Regions from separate parts of the Streptomyces sudanensis genome, predicted to be linked through region 1. Evidence: riboswitches for the same ligand, from Rfam matches in the RefSeq annotation. Region 1 holds a riboswitch; the other holds the start of a gene.
The links. Region 1 has a riboswitch for glycine ahead of gcvT (glycine cleavage system aminomethyltransferase GcvT). Riboswitches for the same ligand answer to the same signal wherever they lie in the genome.
Positions count from the first base shown of each region.

Region 2: it holds a riboswitch for glycine, as region 1 does, so the genes downstream of both, gcvP (aminomethyl-transferring glycine dehydrogenase) here and gcvT (glycine cleavage system aminomethyltransferase GcvT) in region 1, are expected to answer to the same signal.

Region 1 covers NZ_CP095474.1:436,939-451,341, reverse strand. Annotated here, with positions in the region: gene MW084_RS01935 (enoyl-CoA hydratase/isomerase family protein) at 1-29, shown strand, start outside; gene MW084_RS01930 (ATP-binding protein) at 329-847, shown strand; gene MW084_RS01925 (EF-hand domain-containing protein) at 1,367-1,582, shown strand; gene MW084_RS01920 (L-serine ammonia-lyase) at 1,749-3,116, opposite strand; gene glyA (serine hydroxymethyltransferase) at 3,287-4,546, opposite strand; gene gcvH (glycine cleavage system protein GcvH) at 4,581-4,955, opposite strand; gene gcvT (glycine cleavage system aminomethyltransferase GcvT) at 5,051-6,166, opposite strand; glycine riboswitch at 6,328-6,425, opposite strand; gene MW084_RS01900 (AAA family ATPase) at 6,578-7,222, shown strand; gene MW084_RS01895 (enhanced serine sensitivity protein SseB) at 7,303-8,082, shown strand; gene MW084_RS01890 (enhanced serine sensitivity protein SseB C-terminal domain-containing protein) at 8,136-8,951, shown strand; gene MW084_RS01885 (ABC transporter substrate-binding protein) at 9,157-10,830, shown strand; gene MW084_RS01880 (ABC transporter permease) at 10,921-11,925, shown strand; gene MW084_RS01875 (ABC transporter permease) at 11,927-12,880, shown strand; gene MW084_RS01870 (ABC transporter ATP-binding protein) at 12,887-13,888, shown strand; gene MW084_RS01865 (ABC transporter ATP-binding protein) at 13,885-14,403, shown strand, end outside.
Region 2 covers NZ_CP095474.1:4,675,151-4,683,790, forward strand. Annotated here, with positions in the region: partial or broken gene MW084_RS21660 (DNA polymerase IV) at 1-75, shown strand, start outside; gene MW084_RS21665 (PRC-barrel domain-containing protein) at 6-368, opposite strand; glycine riboswitch at 482-580, shown strand; glycine riboswitch at 582-694, shown strand; gene gcvP (aminomethyl-transferring glycine dehydrogenase) at 759-3,644, shown strand; gene MW084_RS21675 (DUF5999 family protein) at 3,767-3,973, opposite strand; gene MW084_RS21680 (hypothetical protein) at 4,272-4,853, opposite strand; gene MW084_RS21685 (glutamate-cysteine ligase family protein) at 5,340-6,842, shown strand; gene MW084_RS21690 (CPBP family intramembrane glutamic endopeptidase) at 6,962-7,768, shown strand; gene MW084_RS21695 (PhzF family phenazine biosynthesis protein) at 7,812-8,621, opposite strand.

The DNA.
Region 1 (14,403 bases):
AGGGCCCCGGCAAGGCCAAGTTCCTCTGATCGCGGGCCGCCCGGGCTGTCCAGGCCGCCCGGGCCGCCCGGGTGGCGTTCCGGCCCGAGGTCGAGGAGGAGTCGCCGGCGGTTCCACCGTACGAGTGGTTTGGGGCCCCTCGGGGAACCGCCGGGACGACACGGGTCGGCCATCTCCGCCACCCGGTCGGCGCCGCGCGTCCTCGCAGGTCGGCGCAGGTACAGTCGTTGTCCTGTGCTGGTGTCATATGCCGTTCGCGGGCCGCGGGAGCACCGCTTCCGCCGCCCCGAATCCCGCGGAACCGCTCCGCGGGCCCCGTCGGACGGCCATGATGGAGGGCATGGCGGGGCTTGATGGTGTGGAGCGACCGTGGCAGTGCGGCGGTGCCACCGGGGCGAGGCGGGCGCCCTCCGCGGACGACGGGCAGGCCCTCAAGGCCCTTGAGCGGTACGGCGATCCGAGCGCGGGCGAGGTGCGGCTGCCGTCCCGCCCCGAGTCCGCCGCGATCGCCCGCCGGCTCACCCGGTGCGTGGTCCTGCGCGTCTGGTCGCTCGGCCCGCAGGCCGCCGAGGACGCGGTCCTGCTCGTCTCCGAACTCGTCGCCAACGCCGTACTGCACACGGGCGCCCGCGAGGTGGGTCTGCGCATGTACCGCCTCCGCGGTGGCCGGATCCGGGTGGAGGTGCGCGATCCGTCGCGCGGCCTGCCCTGCCTCATGCCCGCGCGGGGCACCGACGTCGGAGGGCGGGGACTGCGCGTCGTCGACGAGCTCTCGGAGCGCTGGGGCGTCGACCTCCTGCCGCGCGGCAAGAGCTGCTGGTTCGAACTGAGGGTCGTCGACCGCTGAACGCGCGGAAGCCCCCTGCGCACCGTCGTGGGGCGCGGCGGGGGCTTCCGGACGGGGCGCCGCAGACGGGAACAGGGGTGTGTCCGGTGGCGCCGACGACGACCTGGCCCGGGTCAAGGGAGTCGTACGACTCGACTATGGCAGACACGGCCCTCGCCGCCAAACGCCCAGGCGGCTACATAGTCAATCAAAGCCGACATTTGCTTGAGGATTCGAAGGTGACATGGGGCACTCGCCTGGAAAACCGCGAGTGACTACGGGGTCAGTCGAGTGCTTTCGGAGTGCCGGGTGCTTCCGGGCCGACCAGGCCGACGATCCGCGAAGTCGGCGGGGCGCTGAGCCGAAACCGCCTGCCGAACCTCCCGTCCGACCCCCCGTCCGGGCCGCCCCCGGTCCGGACGGCGTCCCGGGTGGTCCGGTCGCGGCAGGGGCGCCCCCCACCCGCGGCCCGCCGCGTCCGGCCGCCGCCCCTGCCGCTACCCTTGCCGCCGTAGCACAGACATACGAAGGGGTGGAGCGATGGCGGACATCGAGGCCGCGCGCAAGGCTTTCGACCGTTACGACGTGGACGGCGACGGGTTCATCACGGCCGCGGAGTACAAGAGCGTCATGGCGCAGCTCGGCGACTTCCACGTCACCGAGACGGTCGCCCAGGCGGTCATCAACGCCCAGGACGGCAACGCCGACGGCAAGCTGAGCTGGGACGAGTTCCGGGCGCGCCTCACCGGGGCCTGAGCCGCCCCGCACGCCCCGGGGGGCGTCACCGTCGCGGTTGTCACGGGTGACGCCCCCCGGGCGTGCGCGGAGCCGGACGGGAGCCGGTGGGAGGGCGGGGCGGCTTCGGCCCCGGCCCCGTCCCGGCCCCGTGGCGCCGGGACCAGAACGCCCCGGCACCGTCCGCTCAGCACTCGATGATGTTCACCGCGAGGCCGCCGCGGGCGGTCTCCTTGTACTTGACCGACATGTCCGCGCCGGTCTCCTTCATCGTCTTGATGACCTTGTCCAGGGAGACCTTGTGGCTGCCGTCGCCCCGCATCGCCATCCGGGCCGCCGTCACGGCCTTCACGGCGGCCATGCCGTTGCGCTCGATGCACGGGATCTGGACCAGGCCGCCGACCGGGTCGCAGGTCAGGCCCAGGTTGTGCTCCATGCCGATCTCGGCGGCGTTCTCCACCTGCTCGGGGGAGCCGCCCAGGACCTCGGCGAGGGCGCCCGCCGCCATCGAGCAGGCCGAGCCGACCTCGCCCTGGCAGCCGACCTCGGCACCGGAGATGGAGGCGTTCTCCTTGAACAGCATGCCGATCGCGCCCGCCGCGAGGAGGAAGCGGACGACGCCCTCCTCGTCGGCGCCCGGCACGAAGTTCACGTAGTAGTGCAGCACCGCCGGGATGATGCCGGCGGCGCCGTTCGTCGGGGCGGTGACGACCCGGCCGCCGGCGGCGTTCTCCTCGTTGACCGCCATCGCGTACAGGGTGATCCACTCCATGGAGAGGGCCTGGGCGTCGCCCTCGGAGCGCAGCTTGCGGGCGGTAGTCGCGGCGCGGCGGCGGACCTTCAGGCCGCCCGGCAGGATGCCCTCGCGCGACATGCCGCGGTCGACGCACTCCCGCATGACGCGCCAGATCTCCAGCAGGCCGGCGCGGATCTCGTCCTCCGTGCGCCAGGCCTTCTCGTTCTCCAGCATCAGCGCGGAGATCGACAGGCCGGTCTCGCGGGTGAGGCGCAGCAGCTCGTCGCCCGTGCGGAACGGGTACTTCAGGACGGTGTCGTCGAGCTTGATCCGGTCCGCGCCCACGGCGTCCTCGTCGACGACGAACCCGCCGCCGACCGAGTAGTACGTCTTCTCCAGCAGCGTCGCGCCCTCGGCGTCGTACGCCCACAGGGTCATGCCGTTGGCGTGGTACGGGAGCGCCTTGCGGCGGTGCAGGACCAGGTCGGCGTCGAAGTCGAAGCCGATCTCGTGGGCGCCGAGCAGGTTGATCCGCCCGCTCTCCTTGATCCGCTCGACCTGCTCGTCGGCGCTCTCCACGTCGACGGTCCGGGGCGAGCTGCCCTCCAGGCCCAGCAGGACGGCCTTGGGGGTGCCGTGGCCGTGGCCGGTGGCGCCCAGCGAGCCGTACAGCTCGCAGCGCACCGAGGCCGTGGGGGCGAGCAGGCCGTCGTTCTTCAGGCGGTGCACGAACATCCGGGCCGCCCGCATGGGGCCGACGGTGTGGGAGCTGGACGGGCCGATGCCGATCGAGAACAGGTCGAAGACCGAGATGGCCACGGGAGTACTCCTTGGGGTGGTGGACGCCGCCGTCTGCCGCGGGGGTGGTGCAGGGAGGGGCTGGGTGGTGGGGTGCGCACGGCACGGGGCACCGCACCCACTGTCCCCAGTGTGCGCGATGCCCCGCGGTGCGGTCTGTCGGGTACCCGGCGCCGGGGCGCCGGACACTCCTACAGGCCGGGGTAGAGCGGGTGCCTGGCGGCGAGAGCCGTGACCCGGGCCTTCAGCGCCTCCGCGTCGTACGACGGCTTCAGCGCCTCGGCGATGACGTCGGCGACCTCGGAGAAGTCCTCGGCCTGGAAGCCGCGGGTGGCCAGCGCCGGGGTGCCGATGCGCAGGCCCGACGTGACCATCGGGGGGCGCGGGTCGTTCGGGATGGCGTTCCGGTTGACCGTGATGCCGATCTCGTGGAGGCGGTCCTCGGCCTGCTGGCCGTCGAGCTCGCTGTTGCGCAGGTCGACCAGGACGAGGTGCACGTCCGTGCCGCCGGACAGGACGGAGACGCCCGCCTCGGCCACGTCGGCCCGGACCAGGCGCTCCGCGATGATCCTCGCGCCGTCCAGGGTGCGCTGCTGGCGCTCCTTGAACTCCTCGCTCGCCGCGACCTTGAAGGAGACCGCCTTGGCCGCGATGACGTGCTCCAGCGGGCCGCCCTGCTGGCCGGGGAAGACCGAGGAGTTGATCTTCTTGGCGAGCTCGGCGGTCGACAGGATGACACCGCCGCGCGGGCCGCCCAGCGTCTTGTGCGTGGTCGTGGTGACCACGTGGGCGTGCGGCACCGGGTTCGGGTGGAGCCCGGCCGCGACCAGGCCCGCGAAGTGGGCCATGTCGACCATCAGGTACGCGCCGACCTCGTCGGCGATCCGGCGGAACGCCGCGAAGTCGAGCTGGCGCGGGTACGCCGACCAGCCGGCGATGATCAGCTTCGGCTTGGCCTCCTTGGCGAGGCGCTCGACCTCGGCCATGTCGACCTGGCCCGTCGCGTCGTCCACGTGGTACGCGACCACGTTGTACAGCTTGCCGGAGAAGTTGATCTTCATGCCGTGGGTCAGGTGCCCGCCGTGGGCGAGGTTCAGACCCATGATCGTGTCACCCGGCTTGAGCAGGGCGAACATCGCCGCGGCGTTGGCCTGCGCGCCGGAGTGCGGCTGCACGTTGGCGTGCTCGGCGCCGAACAGCTCCTTGATGCGGTCGATGGCGATCTGCTCGACCACGTCGACGTGCTCGCAGCCGCCGTAGTAGCGGCGGCCGGGGTAGCCCTCGGCGTACTTGTTGGTGAGGACGGAACCCTGGGCCTCCATGACCGCGACCGGAGCGAAGTTCTCCGAGGCGATCATCTCCAGGGTGTTCTGCTGGCGGCGGAGCTCGGCGTCGACGGCGGCGGCGACATCCGGGTCCAGCTCGTGGAGGGGGGTGTTCAGAAGCGACATCACGCGGTCCCTACGGGTGTGGGTGTCGGACGGGTCAGCCGGCGAACTCGGTGTACTCGTCGGCGGAGAGCAGGTCGTCCGGCTCCTCGGTGACGCGGACCTTGAACAGCCAGCCGCCCTCGAACGGCGCGCTGTTCACCAGCGAGGGGTCGTCCACGACCTCCTGGTTCGCCTCGACGACCTCGCCGCTGACCGGCGAGTACAGGTCGCTGACGGACTTGGTGGACTCCAACTCGCCGCAGGTCTCGCCCGCGGTGACGGTGTCGCCCACCTCCGGGAGCTGGACGTACACGACGTCGCCCAGGGCGTTCGCCGCGTGCTCCGTGATGCCGATCGTCGCGACGCCGTCCTCGGCGGGCGACAGCCACTCGTGTTCCTTGCTGTAGCGCAGCTGCTGGGGGTTGCTCATGGTCTGGATTCTCCTGTACGGGCGTGGGTGGTGGTGAACGGGGAGGGGGGTACGGGGTCAGGCCCGGCGCCGCGGGGGCGGCACCGGCGAGCGTGTCACTTCTGCCGCTTGTAGAACGGCAGCGCCACGACCTCGTACGGCTCGTGGGTACCGCGGATGTCGACGCCCACGCCCGGCGTGCCCGGAGCGGCGTACTCGGCGTCCACGTAGGCCATGGCGATCGGCTTGCCCAGCGTCGGCGACGGGGCGCCCGAGGTGACCTCGCCGACCACCCGGCCGCCGGCGACCACGGGCATCCCGGCGCGCGGCACGCGGCGGCCCTCGGCGACCAGGCCGACCAGCTTGCGCGGCGGCGCGGTCTCGGCGCGGGCGGCGGCCTCCTCCAGCGCGGCGCGGCCCACGAAGTCGCCGGCCTTCTCGAACTTCACGACCCGGCCCAGGCCCGCGTCGAAGGGGGTCAGGTCGGTCGTCAGCTCGTGCCCGTACAGCGGCATGCCGGCCTCCAGGCGGAGCGTGTCCCGGCAGGACAGGCCGCACGGGATCAGCCCGGCGCCCTCGCCCGCCTCGGTCAGCGCCTTCCACAGGGTCTCGGCGTGCTCCGGCGCGGTGAACAGCTCGAAGCCGTCCTCGCCGGTGTAGCCCGTGCGGGCGATCAGCGCCGGGACGCCGGCGACCGTGCCGGGCAGGCCCGCGTAGTACTTCAGGCCGTCCAGGTCGGCGTCGGTGAGCGACTTCAGGATGCCGGGCGACTCGGGGCCCTGGACGGCGATCAGCGCGTACGCGTCGCGGTCGTCGCGGACCTCGGCGTCGAAGCCGGCGGCGCGCTCGGTCAGCGCGTCCAGCACCACCTGGGCGTTGGAGGCGTTGGCGACGACCATGTACTCCTGCTCGGCGAGCCGGTACACGATCAGGTCGTCGAGGATGCCGCCGTCCTCGCGGCAGATCATCGTGTAGCGGGCGCGGCCCACGCCGACGCCGCCGATGTTGCCGACCAGGGCGCGGTCGAGGAGGTCGGCGGCCTGCGCGCCGGTGACGGTGATCTCACCCATGTGGGAGAGGTCGAACAGGCCGGCCCTGGTGCGCACGGCGGTGTGCTCGTCGCGCTCGCTGCCGTACCGCAGCGGCATGTCCCAGCCGGCGAAGTCGGTCATGGTCGCGCCCAGCGAACGATGCAGCGCATCGAGGGCCGTGCGGCGGGGGGAAGTGCTCATGAAAGGGCTCCCAGGTCCGGGGCATGAATGGCGAGGACGATCCTCCCCATCTGTCATCGGAACCTGAGAGGTTCGCCGCGACCCCGGCCGGGAGCGCGGCTTGCACCTTGGGTGGAGCGGCGCCCCGGCGGTACGGGGAACGGCTCGCTTTTCAGATCTGCCTCATCCGTGCGGTGCGGGGCCTGAGAGATTCAAGGGAGGAACTTGCTCCTTCGGCGCCCGGGCCGTCGCCGGCCCGGAACTCTCCCGCACGGATTCGAGCGGCCTGTATGCGGTTGTCGGCGCGCACATCATCGCACGAGGGCCCGGATCGGCAAACCCTCGGCTTGTCGGCGAATCGCCCCTACCCTATTACTGTTTCTTTACACTTCTCGGGCAGGCTGTGGGGGAGCCGAGCTCGGGAGGGCCATCATGTCGCAGCGGTCCGGCGCGTACGCCACGACCGCGGGGGTGCCTCCGGCGCTGCCCGCCCGCACGGCCGCCGTCCCGGTCCTCCGGGACCTCAGGGGGCGCGGCGGGCGCGTCCCGTGCGAGCTGGCCTTCGCCGAGGCCGACGTGGTCGTCGTCTCCGGACTGCCCGGCAGCGGCAAGTCCACCCTCATCCGGCGGATCGCCCCCGACCGCGCCGTCGACTCCCAGGACGCCCGCGACCGCTGGGAGAGTCGCATGCCGCACCTCCTGCCGTACGCCGCCTACCGGCCCCTGGTCCGCGCCGCCCACTACGCCGGCCTGCGGGCCCGGCTGCGCGCCGGCCGGGGCGTCGTCGTCCACGACTGCGGCACCCAGTCCTGGGTGCGCCGCTGGCTCGCCCGCGAGGCCCGCCGCCGGGGCGGCACGCTGCACCTGGTGCTCCTCGACGTCGACCCCGACACCGCCCGCGAGGGCCAGCGGGAGCGGGGGAGGGGCGTCTCCTCCTACGCCTTCGCCCGGCACCGCAGGGCTGTCGGCCGGCTCGTCCGCGACGCCGAGCGGGGCGTCCTGCCTGCCGGCTGCGGCTCCGCCCTCCTCCTCGACCGCGCGGCGGCCGCGGCCCTGACCCGGGTCCGCTTCCGCTGATCCGGCGCCCCGCGCCCCGCGCCCCGCGCGCTAGGGTGCCGAGGCAGGCACCGGACGACCGGGAAGGACGCAGGGACACCGTGGACACCGCACCCGCCGCAGTCGACGCCGCATGGCCGTCCAACGAACTGGAGGAGGTCCTGTCCGCCTCCGTGGGCCAGGGCGCCGCCGGTGCCCGCATCGTCGAGGTCCTGGGCCGCAGCCCGGTCTGGGTGCCCCTGCCCGAGGGCGGCTCCCCCGAGAGCGCCGGCCCCGGGGCGCCCGGTCTCGACCTCCCCACGCTGGAGCTGGACGGCCTGCCGTACGTGCCGGTGTTCACCTCCGAGAGCCAGTTCCGCGCCTGCGCCGGCGGACACATGGCGTACGCCGTCGCCCCGGCCGTCGAGTTCGCCCGCGGACTGCCGCCGCAGCTCGGCCTCGTCCTCAACCCCGGCGGCACCGTCGGGGCGCCCCTCCCGCCGCCCGCCGTCGCCGAGCTGTGCCGCGTCGGACGCGGCCCCCTCGACGGGCCCGCGTCCGGGGCGCGCGTCCGGCTGTTCGAACCCGACTGGCAGGACGACCCCGTCGGCTTCCTCTCCGCCGCGGGCGCCGAGTTCGAGGCGACCGGGGCGGTGCTCACCGCCCGGCGCGCCCTCGCCAGCGTCGAGGGCGATCCCCCCGCCCTCTTCGTCGGCGTGCAGCTCCTCTCCCCGGAGACCGCCGACCGCACGGCCCCCCTCGACGCCCTCGGCCGCGCCCTGGGCGCCGTCCCCGTGCCCTGGCCGGTCAACCTGGTCCTCCTCGACATCGCCCACGACCCCGTCGGCGACTGGATGCTCCGAAAGGTGCGCCCCTTCTACCGCCGCGAGCGCGGCTCCTGACCGGGCGCCCCCTTAAGCTGGACCGGAAGTCTGCGAACGAGGGGCGGGATCGGGTGAGCGCATCAGGCACGGCGGCGGGCGGCGGGGCCTCCTCCGGCCGGGCGGAGCCGGGACCTTCGGGGAAGGTCGAGGACATGCTCCGGCAGGTCGCCCCCGGGCGTTACGACGCGTACGAGGCGCTGCTCCACGCCCTCGCCGAGGGGCAGGTGTGGATGCTGCTCTGGCACGGCCAGGCCGGATCCCCCGACGCCCAGTACGGGAACATGCAGGTCGACGGCCTCGGTTACGCCCCCTGCGTCACCTCCGCCCGGGAGCTCGCGGTCTCCGGCTGGAGCCGTGCCCACGAGGTCGCCGCCGTCCGCGACGTGGCCCGCGCCCTCTACCCCGACCGGTGGGGCGTCTGGCTCAACCCGCACGCCCCCGGCGGGGGCGTCGGCGTCCCCTGGGCCGACCTGCGCCGGATCGCGACCGGCCTGGACCGCATGCCGGCCGGTCCGCTGCGGCTCTCCGAGCCCGCCGTCGAGCTGCCGCAGTTCTACGGCCTGCTCACCCAGAACGCCCACCGCACCCCCGCCGTGCGCTCCCTGCGCCGCGCCTGGGTGCAGCCGTCCCTGGGCGGCCCGTACCTCGCCATCGGCCTCGACCTCTACGACACGGACCACGCGTCCGTCGAGACGGTCCGCGCGATGATGCGGCAGTCCGTCGCGGCCGTCCCCGACGGGCTGCCCGTGTCGACGGTCGCCATGTCCGACGGGCACGATCCGGTCGCGCTGTGGCTGCGCGCCAACGCCCGCCCCTTCTACGACCGCGAGGCCCACCTCGCGCCCCGGCCCGGACCCGCCGCCTACGGCTACCCGCAGCAGGGCTGACCTCCCGTCGGGCGCTTCCCGCCCGGCCCGCCGCACGGCGGCCGGCCGGGCCCGGCGGGAGGCTTGTCCGGGATGGGGGCGATTTGGTGACCGTCCGGGTCTCGACTAGGTATCACCGGTATCCGGACTGTTCTCCACGGTGCAACCCGTAGGTAGTGTTCGGCCGGTCAAGACCTCGCTCACTAGGCCAAACCAGGGGTGGCCCATGCGAATTTCCCAGTCCCGTGCGGTCCGGGCGGTCACCGCGGCGCTCGCCGTCGGAATGATCGCTACGGGCTGCGCCAGCGAACGCGGCAAGGACAGCAACGGCAAGGACGGCGGCAAGGACACGTTCGTGTTCGCCGGCGCCGGCGACCCGAGCTCCCTCGACCCTGCCCTCGCCAGCGACGGCGAAACGTTCCGCGTCACGCGGCAGGCCTTCGAGGCGCTGCTGGAGCACGAGCCCGGCGGCAGCAAGCTCGTCGGCGGCCTGGCCGAGAAGTGGTCCAGCGACCCGTCGGGCAAGGTGTGGACGTTCAACCTCCGCAAGGGAGTGAAGTTCCACGACGGCGAGGCGTTCAACGCCGCCGCCGTCTGCGCCAACTACGACCACTGGTTCAACTGGACGGGCACCTACCAGTCCAGCGCGGTCTCCTACTACTGGCAGTCCATCATGGGCGGCTTCGCGAAGAACGAGGACAAGGAGGCCCCCAAGGCCAACTACAAGTCCTGCACCGCGAAGGACCCCCAGACGGCCGTCATCGAGGTCCACGAGCCCTCCGCCAACCTGCCGGGCGGCTTCTCCCTCCAGGCGCTGGCGATCCACTCGCCGAAGGCGCTCAAGGAGTACGCGAAGCAGGCCGTCGGCGGCTCCGACGACGCCATCACGTACCCCAAGTACAGCCAGGAGCCGGGCACGGTCGCCGGCACCGGCCCCTACCGGATCACCGGCTGGAACAAGGGCAACAAGGAAGTCACCCTCGAGCGCTTCGACGACTACTGGGGCGAGAAGGCCAAGGTGAAGAACCTGGTCTTCCGCACCATCGACACCGAGGAAGGCCGCCGCCAGGCCCTCCAGGCCGGCGACATCGACGGCTACGACCTGGTGTCGCCCGCGGACGTGAAGACCCTGGAGGCCGAGGGCTTCGAGGTCCCCACCCGCGACGTGTTCAACCTCCTCTACGTGGGCTTCTCCCAGGAGAAGAACCCGGCGCTGAAGAAGCCCCAGGTCCGCCAGGCCATCGCGCACGCCATCGACCGCGAGAACATCGTCAAGACGCAGCTGCCCGAGGGCGGCAAGGTCGCGACGCAGTTCATGCCCGACACGGTCGCCGGCTGGTCGGACAAGGTGAAGACGTACCCGCACGACGCGAACAAGGCCAAGCAGCTGCTGGCCGCGGCGGGCGAGTCCAAGCTGAAGGTCGAGTTCTGCTACCCGACCGAGGTCACCCGGCCCTACATGCCGGCCCCGCAGGACATCTTCGAGCAGATGAAGTCCGACCTGGAGAAGGTCGGCGTCACCGTCACCCCGAAGCCGCTGAAGTGGGCCCCGGACTACGTGGACGCCACCGAGGCCGGCGCCTGCGCCCTGCACATGCTGGGCTGGACCGGTGACTTCAACGACGGCTACAACTTCATCGGCACCTGGTTCTCCGAGTACGACAAGCAGTGGGGCTTCAAGGACCCGGCCGTCTTCGGTGCCGTGACCGGCGCCTCGAAGATGACCGACCCGGTCAAGCGCGTCGAGGCGTACAAGGCCGCCAACCAGAAGATCATGGAGTACCTGCCGGGCCTCCCGATCTCCTCGTCGCCGCCCGCCATCGCGTTCGGCAAGAACGTCAACCCGCCGAAGGTCTCCCCGCTGACGCAGGAGAACTTCGCCGAGGTCTCCTTCAAGTAACCGCCGTCTCACGCGGGTCCGCCCGGTCACACCGCAAAAGTGACCGGGCGGACCCGCATCTCACGCACACGCAAGAAAGGGGCATGCGGGGTGCTGCGACTCGTCGTACGAAGACTGCTACAGCTGATACCCACCCTGCTCGGCCTGTCGGTTCTGCTCTTCCTGTGGCTGAACCGGCTGCCCGGCGGACCCGCCTCGGCGATCCTGGGCGAACGGGCCACGGCGGCCGATGTGGCGCGCATCAACCGGGCCCTCGGGCTCGACCAGCCGATATGGGTCCAGTACTGGCGCTTCCTGGAGCGCGTCGCGCACCTGGACCTGGGCACCTCGACCCGGACCCGCCAGCCGGTGTGGGACGAGTTCGTCCTGCGTTTCCCGGCCACCGTGGAGCTCAGCCTCACCGCGATGCTCATCGCGGTCGTGATCGGCATCCCCCTCGGCTACCTCGCGGCCCGGCGCCGCGGCGGCTGGCTCGACGTGGCCTCGGTGTCCGGTTCGCTCTTCGGCATCTGCGTGCCGGTGTTCTTCCTCGGCATGATCCTCAAGGGGATCTTCGCGGTGCAGCTCGGCCTGTTCCCCAGCTTCGGGCGGATGACCACCGGCATCGACGCGACCGAGATCACCGGCTTCGCCGTCCTCGACGGCCTGCTCACCGGGGAACTGGACGCCGCGGGAGACGCCCTGTGGCATCTGATCCTGCCGGCGCTGACCCTCGCGTCCATCCCGCTGGCCGTCATCGTCCGGATGACCCGCGCCAGCGTCCTGGAGGTCCTCGGCGAGGACTACGTCCGCACCGCCGAGTCCAAGGGCCTGGAGAAGGGCGTCGTCCGCGTCCGCCACGTGCTGCGCAACGCGCTGCTGCCCGTCGTCACGGCCATCGGCCTGCTGACCGGCTCCCTGCTGTCCGGGGCGGTCCTCACCGAGTCGGTGTTCTCCTTCAACGGCATCGGCAACTTCATCCGCCTCGCCATCGACGCCCGCGACTACCCGGTGCTCGTCGGCTTCATCATGTTCATCACGATGGTGTACGTCGTCATCAACCTGCTGGTGGACCTCGCGTACAGCCTCATCGACCCGAGAGTGCGGGTGAACTGACGTGTCCACCAAGACGGACAAGATCGACCGCCTCGCGGAACTCACCCAGAACGCGGACCACACCTCGGGCGGCAGCCTGTGGCGCGAGGCGTTCCGCCGGCTCAAGGGCAGCAAGATGGCCCTCATCGGCGTCGGCATCATCGGCCTGTTCGTGATCGTCGCCGTCGTCGGCCCCTGGCTCGCCCCGCACTCCCCGACCGCGCAGACCTGGCGCGGCGAGGTCTTCCCCAACCAGGGCAAGTTCGTCGGCGTGCGCGACGGCAACCTGTTCGGCCTGGACCACCTCGGCCGCGACACGTTCTCGCGGATCCTCGTCGGAGCCCGGCAGACGCTCCTCGTCGGCGTCGTCTCCATGCTGATCGGCCTGCTCGTCGGCGCGCTGATCGGCATGCTGTCCGGAGCCGCCGCCACCCTCGGCGGCAAGCCGGGGCAGCGCGTCGACACCTTCGTCATGCGTGTCATCGACATCATGCTGTCGCTGCCGTCGCTGCTGCTGGCGGTGTCCATCGCGGCCGTCATGGGCCAGTCCCTCACGACCGTGATGATCGCCGTCGGCGTCGTCCAGATCCCGGTCTTCGCCCGCCTGCTGCGCGGTTCGATGCTGGCGCAGGGCGGCTCCGACTACGTCCTCGCCGCCAAGGCGCTGGGCGTGCGGCGCAAGCGGATCGTGCTGACCCAGATCCTGCCGAACTCGCTCAGCCCCGTGATCGTCCAGGCGACCCTCAGCCTCGCCACCGCGATCATCGAGGCCGCCGCGCTGTCGTACCTGGGCCTGGGCAACCCCGACCCGGCCGTGCCCGAGTGGGGCGTCATGCTCGCCCAGGCGCAGCGGTTCTTCGACAACGCGCCGATGATGGCCGTCTACCCGGCGGTCGGCATCATCATCACCGCCCTCGGCTTCACCCTGCTCGGCGAGGCCATGCGCGAAGCCCTCGACCCGAAGCTGCGAGGCTGAACTGCCATGCCACTGCTCACTGTTGACGAACTCACCGTCACCTTCGGCGGACGCGGGCGCACCCCCTCCACCGCGGTCGACGGGGTCTCCTTCACCGTCGACCAGGGCCAGGTCGTCGGCCTGGTCGGCGAGTCCGGCTGCGGCAAGTCCGTGACCTCCCTCGCCCTGATGGGCCTGCTCCCGAGCAAGGGCGTCACGGTCGGCGGGCGGGCCGTCTTCGACGGCGACGACCTGCTGCGGATGAGCCCGAAGAAGCTCCGGGACATGCGCGGCAGCAAGCTCGCGATGATCTTCCAGGACCCGCTGTCCTCGCTGAACCCGGTCATCCCGATCGGCCTGCAGGTCACCGAGATCCTGGAGCGGCACCGGGGCCTGAAGGGCGAGGCGGCGCGGAAGGAGGCCGCGCACCTGCTGGACCGCGTCGGCATCCCCGACCCGCACCGCCGCCTCAAGGAGTACCCGCACCAGCTCTCCGGCGGCATGCGCCAGCGCGCCCTCATCGCCATGGCGGTGGCGTGCGCCCCGCGCCTGCTGATCGCCGACGAGCCCACCACGGCGCTGGACGTGACCATCCAGGCGCAGATCCTGGAGCTGCTGAAGGAACTCGTGGACCAGGAGGGCACCGCCCTGCTGATGATCACCCACGACCTCGGCGTGGTGGCGGGACTGTGCGACCAGGTGAACGTGCTGTACGCGGGGAAGGCGGTGGAGACGGCGGGCCGCAGGGAGCTGTTCGCCCACCCCACCCACCCGTACGCGCACGGCCTGCTCGGCTCCATCCCGCGCCTGGACGCCCCGCGCGGCGAGCCGCTCACCCCGATCCGCGGCTCCATCAACGACAAGATCGCCTGGGCGGACGGCTGCGCGTTCGCGCCGCGCTGCGACTTCTACACCATGGAGTGCCTCACCGGCACGCCCCAGCTCACCGAGCCGCGCACCGAGGGCCACCGGGTGCGCTGCGTCAACCCGGTGCTGCCCGACGCACCGGCCGAGGAGGTACCGGCATGAGCCTGCTCGAACTGGACGGTGTGAAGGTCCACTTCCCCGTCAAGAAGGGCCTCCTCTTCGACCGCACGGTCGGCCACGTCTACGCCGTCGACGGCGTCTCGCTGAAGGTCGAGGCCGGTCAGACGTACGGCCTCGTCGGCGAGTCGGGCTGCGGCAAGACGACGCTGGGCCGGGCCGTGCTGCGGCTGGTCGACGTCACCGACGGCGAGGTCGTCTTCGACGGCACCGACCTGGCGAAGCTGCCCGAGGAGGAGATGCGGAAGTTCCGGCGCCGCCTGCAGATGGTCTTCCAGGACCCGCTGGGCAGCCTGAACCCGCGCCAGAACATCGAGTCGATCCTCTCCGAGGGCATGCTCGCCCACGGCATCGGCGCGAACCAGGAGGAGCGGCGCGAGAAGATCAAGGCGATCCTCCAGCGGGTCGGCCTCCCGGCGAACGCCCTGTCGCGGTACCCGCACGAGTTCTCCGGCGGCCAGCGCCAGCGCATCGGCATCGCCCGGGCGCTCGTGCTGGAG
Region 2 (8,640 bases), 4.2 Mb from region 1:
GGGTGTCAGCCGCCGCCCGCCGGCGCGTCGGCCCCCTTGCCGGAGGAGGGCGCGGACGGCAGGGCCAGACCGTAGTGCCGGTACAGCAGGAGTTCCTGCTCCGGCGAGAGGCGCCGGCCCACCCCGAGGCCCGGGGCCTGCTTGACCAGGGCCTTCTCGTACGGGACGCGCAGGTCGCCCTCGACGAACTCGCTCGGCCGCAGGGGGACGAACGCGTCGCGGCCGAAGAGGCCCGTCCGCACGGCCGCCCACCCGGGGACGCCCGTCACGTCGTCCAGGTAGACCTCGTCCACCGTGCCGATCCTGTGGCCGTCGCGGTCGAACGCCCTGCGCCCGATCAGGCTGCGCGGGTCGATGTCGCTCTGCACCGTTCCTCCGGTCGGTCGGGAGTGGTCCGTGAACACCACGAAACGGCACAATGGTGAGGTCGGCCACTCGGGGAAACGGCTTGGAACCGCGCTGGTAGGCTGGCTACGGCTGCTGACCCCGTGCGGGAGAGTCCTCCGGAGAAACCGTTCGGAGGCGCCGAAGGAGCAAATCCTCCCCGGAATCTCTCAGGCCCCCGTACCGCACGGACGAGGTCACTCTGGAAAGCAGGGCGGGAGTCGGACGGCACCCGCCCTCACCGACGGTGAAAGCCGCGCCCCCGCCGGGGCGCGCGGCGAAGCTCTCAGGTCGAGATGACAGAGGGGGAGGCCGTCCGGGCACCCGCGCCGCGGTGCCCCTCGCAGGTCGCTACGACCAGGAGGCCCCCGTACATGACCGCCAACCGCATTCCGCTCTCCCAGTTGGAGCGAGGCACCCCCTTCGAGCAGCGCCACATCGGCCCCGACGCCGAGGCGTGCGCCAAGATGCTCGCGCAGGTCGGCTACGGCTCGCTCGACGAGCTCACGGCGGCCGCGGTGCCGGACGTGATCAAGAGCACCGAGGCGCTCGGCCTGCCCGAGGCCCGCACCGAGGCCGAGGTCCTCGCCGAACTGCGCTCCCTCGCCGACCGCAACCAGGTCCTGGCCCCGATGATCGGCCTCGGCTACTACGGCACGTTCACGCCGCCGGTCATCCTCCGCAACGTCATGGAGAACCCGGCCTGGTACACGGCGTACACGCCCTACCAGCCGGAGATCTCGCAGGGCCGCCTGGAGGCCCTGCTCAACTTCCAGACCGTGGTCGCCGACCTGACCGGCCTGCCCACCTCCGGCGCGTCCCTCCTCGACGAGGGCACCGCGGCCGCCGAGGCCATGTCCCTGGCCCGGCGCGTCGGCAAGGTCAAGAACGGCGTCTTCCTGGTCGACGCGGACGCCCTGCCGCAGACGATCGCCGTCATCGAGACCCGTGCCGAGCCGACCGGTGTCGAGGTCGTCGTCGCCGACCTGAGCGAGGGCATCCCCGCCGAGATCGCCGAGCGCGGCGTCTTCGGCGTCCTCGTCCAGTACCCCGGGGCCTCCGGCGCCGTCCGCGACATCAAGCCGCTGATCGACGCCGCCCACGAACTGGGCGCCGTCGTCACCGTCGCCGCCGACCTGCTCGCGCTGACCCTGCTCACCTCGCCCGGCGAGCTCGGCGCGGACATCGCGGTCGGCACCACCCAGCGCTTCGGCGTCCCGATGGGCTTCGGCGGCCCGCACGCCGGCTACATGGCGGTCCGCGACACCTTCGCCCGCAGCCTCCCCGGCCGCCTCGTCGGCGTCTCCGTCGACGCCGACGGCAACAAGGCCTACCGCCTCGCCCTCCAGACCCGCGAGCAGCACATCCGCCGCGAGAAGGCCACCAGCAACATCTGCACCGCCCAGGTGCTCCTCGCCGTCATGGCCGGCATGTACGCCGTCTACCACGGCCCCGACGGCCTGAAGGGGATCGCCCGGCGCACCCACCGATACGCCGCGGTCCTCGCGGCCGGCCTGCGCGCCGGCGGCGTCGAGGTCGTCCACGACGCCTTCTTCGACACCGTCACCGCACGGGTGCCCGGCAGGGCCGCCGAGGTCGTCGCCGCGGCCCGGGAGGGCGGCGTCAACCTCCACCTCGCCGACGCCGACCACGTCTCCGTCGCCTGCGACGAGACCACCGGCCGCGCGCAGCTCTCCGCCGTCTGGGCCGCCTTCGGCGTGAGCGGCGACATCGAGGCGCTGGACGCCGAGACCGCCGACGCGCTGCCGGAGGCGCTGCTGCGCACCGACGAGTACCTGGCCCACCCGGTCTTCCACGCGCACCGTTCGGAGACCGCGATGCTGCGCTACCTGCGCAAGCTCGCCGACCGCGACTACGCGCTGGACCGCGGCATGATCCCGCTCGGCTCCTGCACGATGAAGCTGAACGCGACCACCGAGATGGAGCCGGTCACCTGGCCCGAGTTCGGCCAGATGCACCCCTTCGCCCCGGTGGAGCAGGCCGAGGGCTACCTCACGCTCATCCACGAGCTGGAGGACCGCCTCGCCGAGGTCACCGGCTACGACAAGGTCTCCCTCCAGCCCAACGCCGGCTCGCAGGGCGAGCTCGCGGGCCTCCTCGCCGTCCGCGCCTACCACCGCGCCAACGGCGACGCGCAGCGCACGGTCTGCCTCATCCCGTCCTCCGCGCACGGCACCAACGCCGCGTCGGCCGTCATGGCGGGCATGAAGGTCGTCGTCGTCAAGACCGCCGACGACGGCGAGGTCGACGTCGCGGACCTGCGCGCCAAGATCGAGCAGTACCGCGACGAGCTCGCCGTGCTGATGATCACCTACCCGTCGACGCACGGCGTCTTCGAGGAGCACGTCGCCGACATCTGCGCCCAGGTCCACGAGGCCGGCGGCCAGGTGTACGTCGACGGCGCCAACCTCAACGCGCTCGTCGGCCTGGCGAAGCCCGGCAAGTTCGGCGGCGACGTGTCGCACCTGAACCTGCACAAGACGTTCTGCATCCCGCACGGCGGCGGCGGCCCCGGCGTCGGCCCGGTCGCGGTCCGCTCCCACCTCGCCCCGTACCTGCCCAACCACCCCCTCCAGCCGACCGCCGGCCCCGAGACCGGTGTGGGCCCGATCTCGGCGGCGCCGTGGGGCTCGGCCGGCATCCTGCCGATCTCCTGGGCGTACGTACGGCTCATGGGGGGCGAGGGCCTCAAGCGCGCCACGCAGGTCGCCGTCCTCGCGGCGAACTACATCGCCAAGCGCCTGGAGCCCCACTTCCCGGTCCTGTACACCGGCCCGGGCGGTCTCGTCGCGCACGAGTGCATCATCGACCTGCGGCCGCTGTCGAAGGAGACCGGCGTCAGCGTCGACGACATCGCCAAGCGCCTGATCGACTACGGCTTCCACGCGCCGACCATGTCGTTCCCGGTCGCCGGCACGCTGATGATCGAGCCGACCGAGAGCGAGGACCTCACCGAGCTCGACCGGTTCTGCGACACGATGATCGCGATTCGCGGCGAGATCGAGAAGGTCGCGTCGGGCGCCTGGCCGGCCGACGACAACCCGCTGCGCAACGCCCCGCACACGGCGGCCGCGCTCGGCGGCGAGTGGGACCACGCCTACAGCCGTGAGGAGGCCGTCTTCCCGGCCGGCGTCTCGGCCGCGGACAAGTACTGGCCGCCGGTCCGCCGGATCGACGGGGCCTTCGGCGACCGCAACCTCGTCTGCTCCTGCCCGCCTCTCGACGAGTACGACGCCTGAGACGGGCGGCACGGGTGACAGGCGCCGGGCCGGTACGGAGGGGATGTCCTCCGTACCGGCCCGGCGCCGTCGCGCTGTTCCCGTCCCTGCGGCCGTGCGGCCGTGCGGCCGTGCGGCGCCGGTCAGGCGGCCCTGACGATCCGCGCCGCGGCCGGGGGCCGGTGCGGCGCGATGACCTGCCCGTCCGGCAGCAGTTCGCCCGTGTCCTCGAAGAGCAGGACGCCGTTGCACAGCAGGCTCCAGCCCTGTTCGGGGTGGTGCGCCACGACACGGGCGGCTTCCCGGTCGGGGGAGTCTGCGGTCGGGCAGGGTGACTGGTGCTGGCACATGGCTGGGTTCTTTCGCTGCGGTGTGGAGTCTGTTCTGCGGCTCGACGCGGTGTCCATGGCCGCCCCCCGTCCTTCGGTCGGTCTGTCCCCAGTCTTGCCCCACGCGGCTGTTTCCGCAGGGATTTCGCGGCGCGCTTCTGCCCGCTGGAGGCCTTATCACCCGCGTGGGTGGTTCAGCGCAACCCCCTTGCCGATCCGGGTGGTTCGACAGGGCCAGGGCGGACTAGCCCGGACGGGCCAGAGGGCGCGCGGTGGTGCCGTACGCCTTCCGGAAGGGGCGCCGGCGCGCGGCGCGGCGTCAGGCGGTCGAGCCGAGCAGCGGCGGCGGCGCGAGCCGTACGGCGAGCCGCGGCATCAGGTCCGCGACGCGGTGCGGGCGGTGCGCGGCTATCCCGGGCGGCGCGGGGGTCAACGGGATCAGCACGTCCGCCGGGTCGGGCGCGCCCTCGGCGGGGTCGGCGTCCGGATCGCCGTGCAGCCACAGCGTCAGCATGTACAGCTCCGGCACCGACAGCAGGCGCGGCTGCCAGGGCGACGCCGACACCTCGGCCTGGCGCAGCGCCCGCTCCGTGGAGGCGAGGTAGGGGCCTTCGGAGAAGTGCGAGAAGGTCCAGCCTCCCGCCGTGCGCAGGACGTCCGCGGCCGCCAGGGTCACCTCCCCGCCGCGGACCAGGAACCGCCACCCCGCGAGCCGGGTCGCGGGCGCGCCCGTCGGCGCGGTGACGCCGAGGACGTGGACGGGAAGCGGCAGCTCCGCTCTGAGCGGCACCTGGACGGAGCGCAACGCGGGTGTGCCGGCCTCGCGGAGGGAGGGGGAGCCGAGGGCCGCGAGAACGCGGTGCAGGGCGGGCACGGGGGCCTGGGAGACGTGAAGCGGCATGGTGGGTCGCCTCTCGATCAGGAGGGCAGGAGGGTGGGGCGTGCGTGGGTGCGGAACGGCGCTGCCGGCGACGGGGCCGTGGAACCCCGGGGCGCCATGCCGGGGCGCCAGGTCTCAGCCTCGTGGACGGAGTTTATACGACACTTGTTCACGCCGTGTTTCCGCTAACCGTTTTCCATGGCACCGTCAAGACTGCAATCCGCCTTGGATTCGTAGCAATTTCCGCTGAATCATCCCCGGGCCCGAAGCTGCTGCCTGCAATTCCGTCCACCGGTGGACGGCCGGATCTCCCCGGCTTTTTCCGCCATCCCGTCCCGCGGTATAAGCCCGCCGCGCCATGCCTCCGGAATGTGCCGGGCGCCCGCCCGTGCCAGCCTAGTGGCGAAGCCCTCGCCGCGAGGGCGTTACGGATCGGCCGGGCGGGGCATCATCGTCCCTGACCGAGCGGCGACGTCGCGTGCCGCCCACTTGAGGAGGGACGCTTCGATGGGGGAGAAGGTCGTGGCAGTCAGGTTCGACCTGGCCGATCGGCAGAGGTACCGCAGGAAACTCCGGGACTGCCTGGAGGCGCTGGAACGGCTGCTGGCGGAGAAACGGTTCGACCGCCCCAGAAACCTGATGGGGCTTGAGATAGAACTGAATCTCGCGGGCGCCGACGGGCTTCCCCGCATGATGAACACGCAGGTTCTGGAGCGCATCTCCAGCGGGGATTTCCAAACGGAACTCGGGATGTTCAACCTGGAAGTGAACGTCGCCCCGCACCGGCTCGCCGGGCATGTTTTCTCACAGCTCTCCGAGGAACTTCGGACGGGCCTGGCGTACGCCCACCGCAAGGCCGGGGAACTGGGCGCGGGCATCGTGATGATCGGCATCCTGCCCACCCTCACCCAGCGCGACGTGGACCTCGTCAACCTCTCGGACGTCGACCGCTACACGCTGCTCAACGAGCAGGTCGTCGCCGCCCGCGGCGAGGACTTCACGCTGGAGATCGAGGGGGTGGAGCGGCTCGGCTGCACCGCGGCCTCCATCACCCCGGAGGCCGCCTGCACCTCCGTGCAACTGCACCTCCAGGTCACCCCGGCGCGCTTCGCCGACGTGTGGAACGCGGCGCAGGCGGTCGCCGCGGTGCAGATCGCGGTCGGCGCCAACTCGCCGTTCCTCTTCGGCCGCGAGCTGTGGCGCGAGACCCGGCCGCCGCTGTTCCAGCAGGCCACGGACACCCGCCCACCCGAGTTGCAGGCCCAGGGGGTGCGGCCGCGCACCTGGTTCGGCGAGCGGTGGGTGGACTCCGCGTACGACCTGTTCGAGGAGAACCTCCGCTACTTCCCCGCGCTGCTGCCGCTGTGCGGCGACGAGGACCCGCTGCGCGTCGTCGACACCGGCGGCGTGCCCTCGCTGCGGGAACTGGTCCTGCACAACGGCACCGTGTACCGCTGGAACCGCCCCGTGTACGGCGTGGTGGACGGCGTCCCGCACCTGCGCGTCGAGAACCGCGTCCTGCCCGCCGGCCCCACCGTCGACGACGTCGTCGCCAACGCCGCCTTCTACTACGGGCTCGTCCGCGCCCTCGCCGAGGACCCCCGGCCGGTGTGGCGGCGGATGCCCTTCGCGGACGCCTCCGACAACTTCGACACCGCCTGCAGGCACGGCATCGACGCCGAACTGCGCTGGCCCCGCCCCGGGCGCGGCGGTGTGGCCGCCGTGCCCGCGGTGAGGCTGGTACGGGACGAACTGCTCCCGCTGGCCGCGGCCGGGCTGGACGCGTGGGGCATCGAGCCCGCCGACCGCGACCGCTGCCTCGGCATCATCGAGGAGCGCTGCCGCCGGCGCTTCAACGGCGCCTCGTGGCAGGTCGAGACGTTCCACCGGGCCCAGGAGGCCGGTCTGGGCCGGGAGGAGGCACTGGCCCGCACGACACGCCGCTACCGGGAGCTGTCGCTGGCCGGCGAACCGGTCCACACCTGGCCCGTCTCCCCTCCGGGGCCGTAGGGGCACCGGACCCGCCGAGGGCGCCCGGGCCCCGCCGGGGACCCCCTCCGCGCGCCCCGCGCGGCCGTCGGGCAAGCTGGGACGACGGGATCGACGGGCCGAGTCACAGGGAGGCGCGGGTGGGGGCAGGCGCGGGACGGACGGCGGGCGCGGTCGCCGCGCCGCCGGCGGGCGGGTCGCGCGGGATCCTGCGGTCCGAGACGCTGATCGTGCTCGCCCTGTCGCTCGGGGCGAGCGCGGTCTCGTCGCTGATCAGCTTCGTCGGGGCGCTGACCAAGCCGGGCGGGCTGAAGGACCAGGCGGCCACGCTCAACGGCTCGTACGCGCCGGGCCGCCCCTGGCTCGACCTCGCCTGGCAGCTGTTCTCCCTCGCCACCGCGCTCGTGCCGGTCGTCCTCGTCGCGCACCTGCTGCTGCGTGAGGGCGCCGGGCTGCGCACGATCGGCCTCGACCGCCGCAGGCCCTGGTCCGACCTCGGGCGCGGGACGCTCCTCGCGGCCGGGATCGGCAGCGCCGGGCTGGTGTTCTACCTGGTGGTGCGGGCGGTCGGGGCGAACCTCACGGTGGTGCCCGAGGCGCTGCCGGGGGAGTGGTGGAAGTACCCGGTGCTGGTCCTCTCGGCGATCCAGAACTCCCTGCTGGAGGAGGTCGTCGTCGTGGGCTACCTGCTGCGCAGGCTCGGCCAGCTGGGCTGGTCGCCGGTGGCGGCGCTCGCCGCCAGCTCGATGCTGCGCGGTGCGTACCACCTGTACCAGGGCGTCGGCGGGTTCGTCGGCAACCTGGTGATGGGGGTCGTGTTCGTCCTGCTGTACCGGCGGTGGGGGCGGGTCGGGCCGCTCGTCGTGGCGCACGCGCTGCTCGACGTCGTGGCCTTCGTCGGGTACGCGCTGCTGGCCGGCCGGGTGGGGTGGCTGCCCACGGCGTGACCCCGGCCGGGTCCGCGGGCGGCGCCGGGCGGCCCGCCGGCCCTCACACGCGCAGATCGCCCTCGATGACGGTGACCGCCCGGCCGGTCAGCAGGGTCCGCTCGCCTCGCAGCGCGGTGCGGACGACTCCGGTGCGGTCGCCGCCCTGCAGCCCGGTCAGCTCTGCGCGGCCGAGACGGGCCGACCAGAAGGGGGCCAGGGCCGTGTGCGCGCTGCCCGTCACCGGGTCCTCGTCGATCCCCAGGCGCGGGAAGAAGCAGCGCGACACGAAGTCGTGGCCGCCCCCGGGGTCCTTCGCCGCGGCGGTGGCGATGACGCCCCGTTCGCAGAGGCCCGCCAAGGCGCGCAGGTCCGGCGCCAGGGCGCGTACGGCCTCCTCGTCGCGCAGCTCGACCAGCAGGTCCCCGACGTGGGCGGCGGTGTCGTGGACCGAGACGACCTCCGCGCCGAGCGCCCCGGCGAGCCCCGCCGGCGGATCGACCGGGGTGAGCGTGGAGGTGGGGAAGTCCATCGTGACCGTGCCGTCCCCGGCGACGTCCGCGGTGAGGACGCCGCAGCGGGCGGCGAAGCGCACGGGGCCGCCGGCCAGGCCGGCGGTGTGCAGCACGTGGGCGGTGGCCAGCGTGGCGTGCCCGCACATGTCGACCTCGGCGGCCGGGGTGAACCAGCGCAGCGCCCAGTCCGCGCCGCCGCCGGGCGGGAGCGGGTGCGCGAAGGCGGTCTCGGAGAGGTTGACCTCCGCGGCGACGCTCTGCAGCCACCGGTCGTCGGGGAACGCGTCGAGGAGCAGGACGCCCGCCGGGTTGCCGGAGAAGGGGCGGTCGGTGAAGGCGTCGACGATACGGATCCGCATGGGCACGACCGTAGGCGGC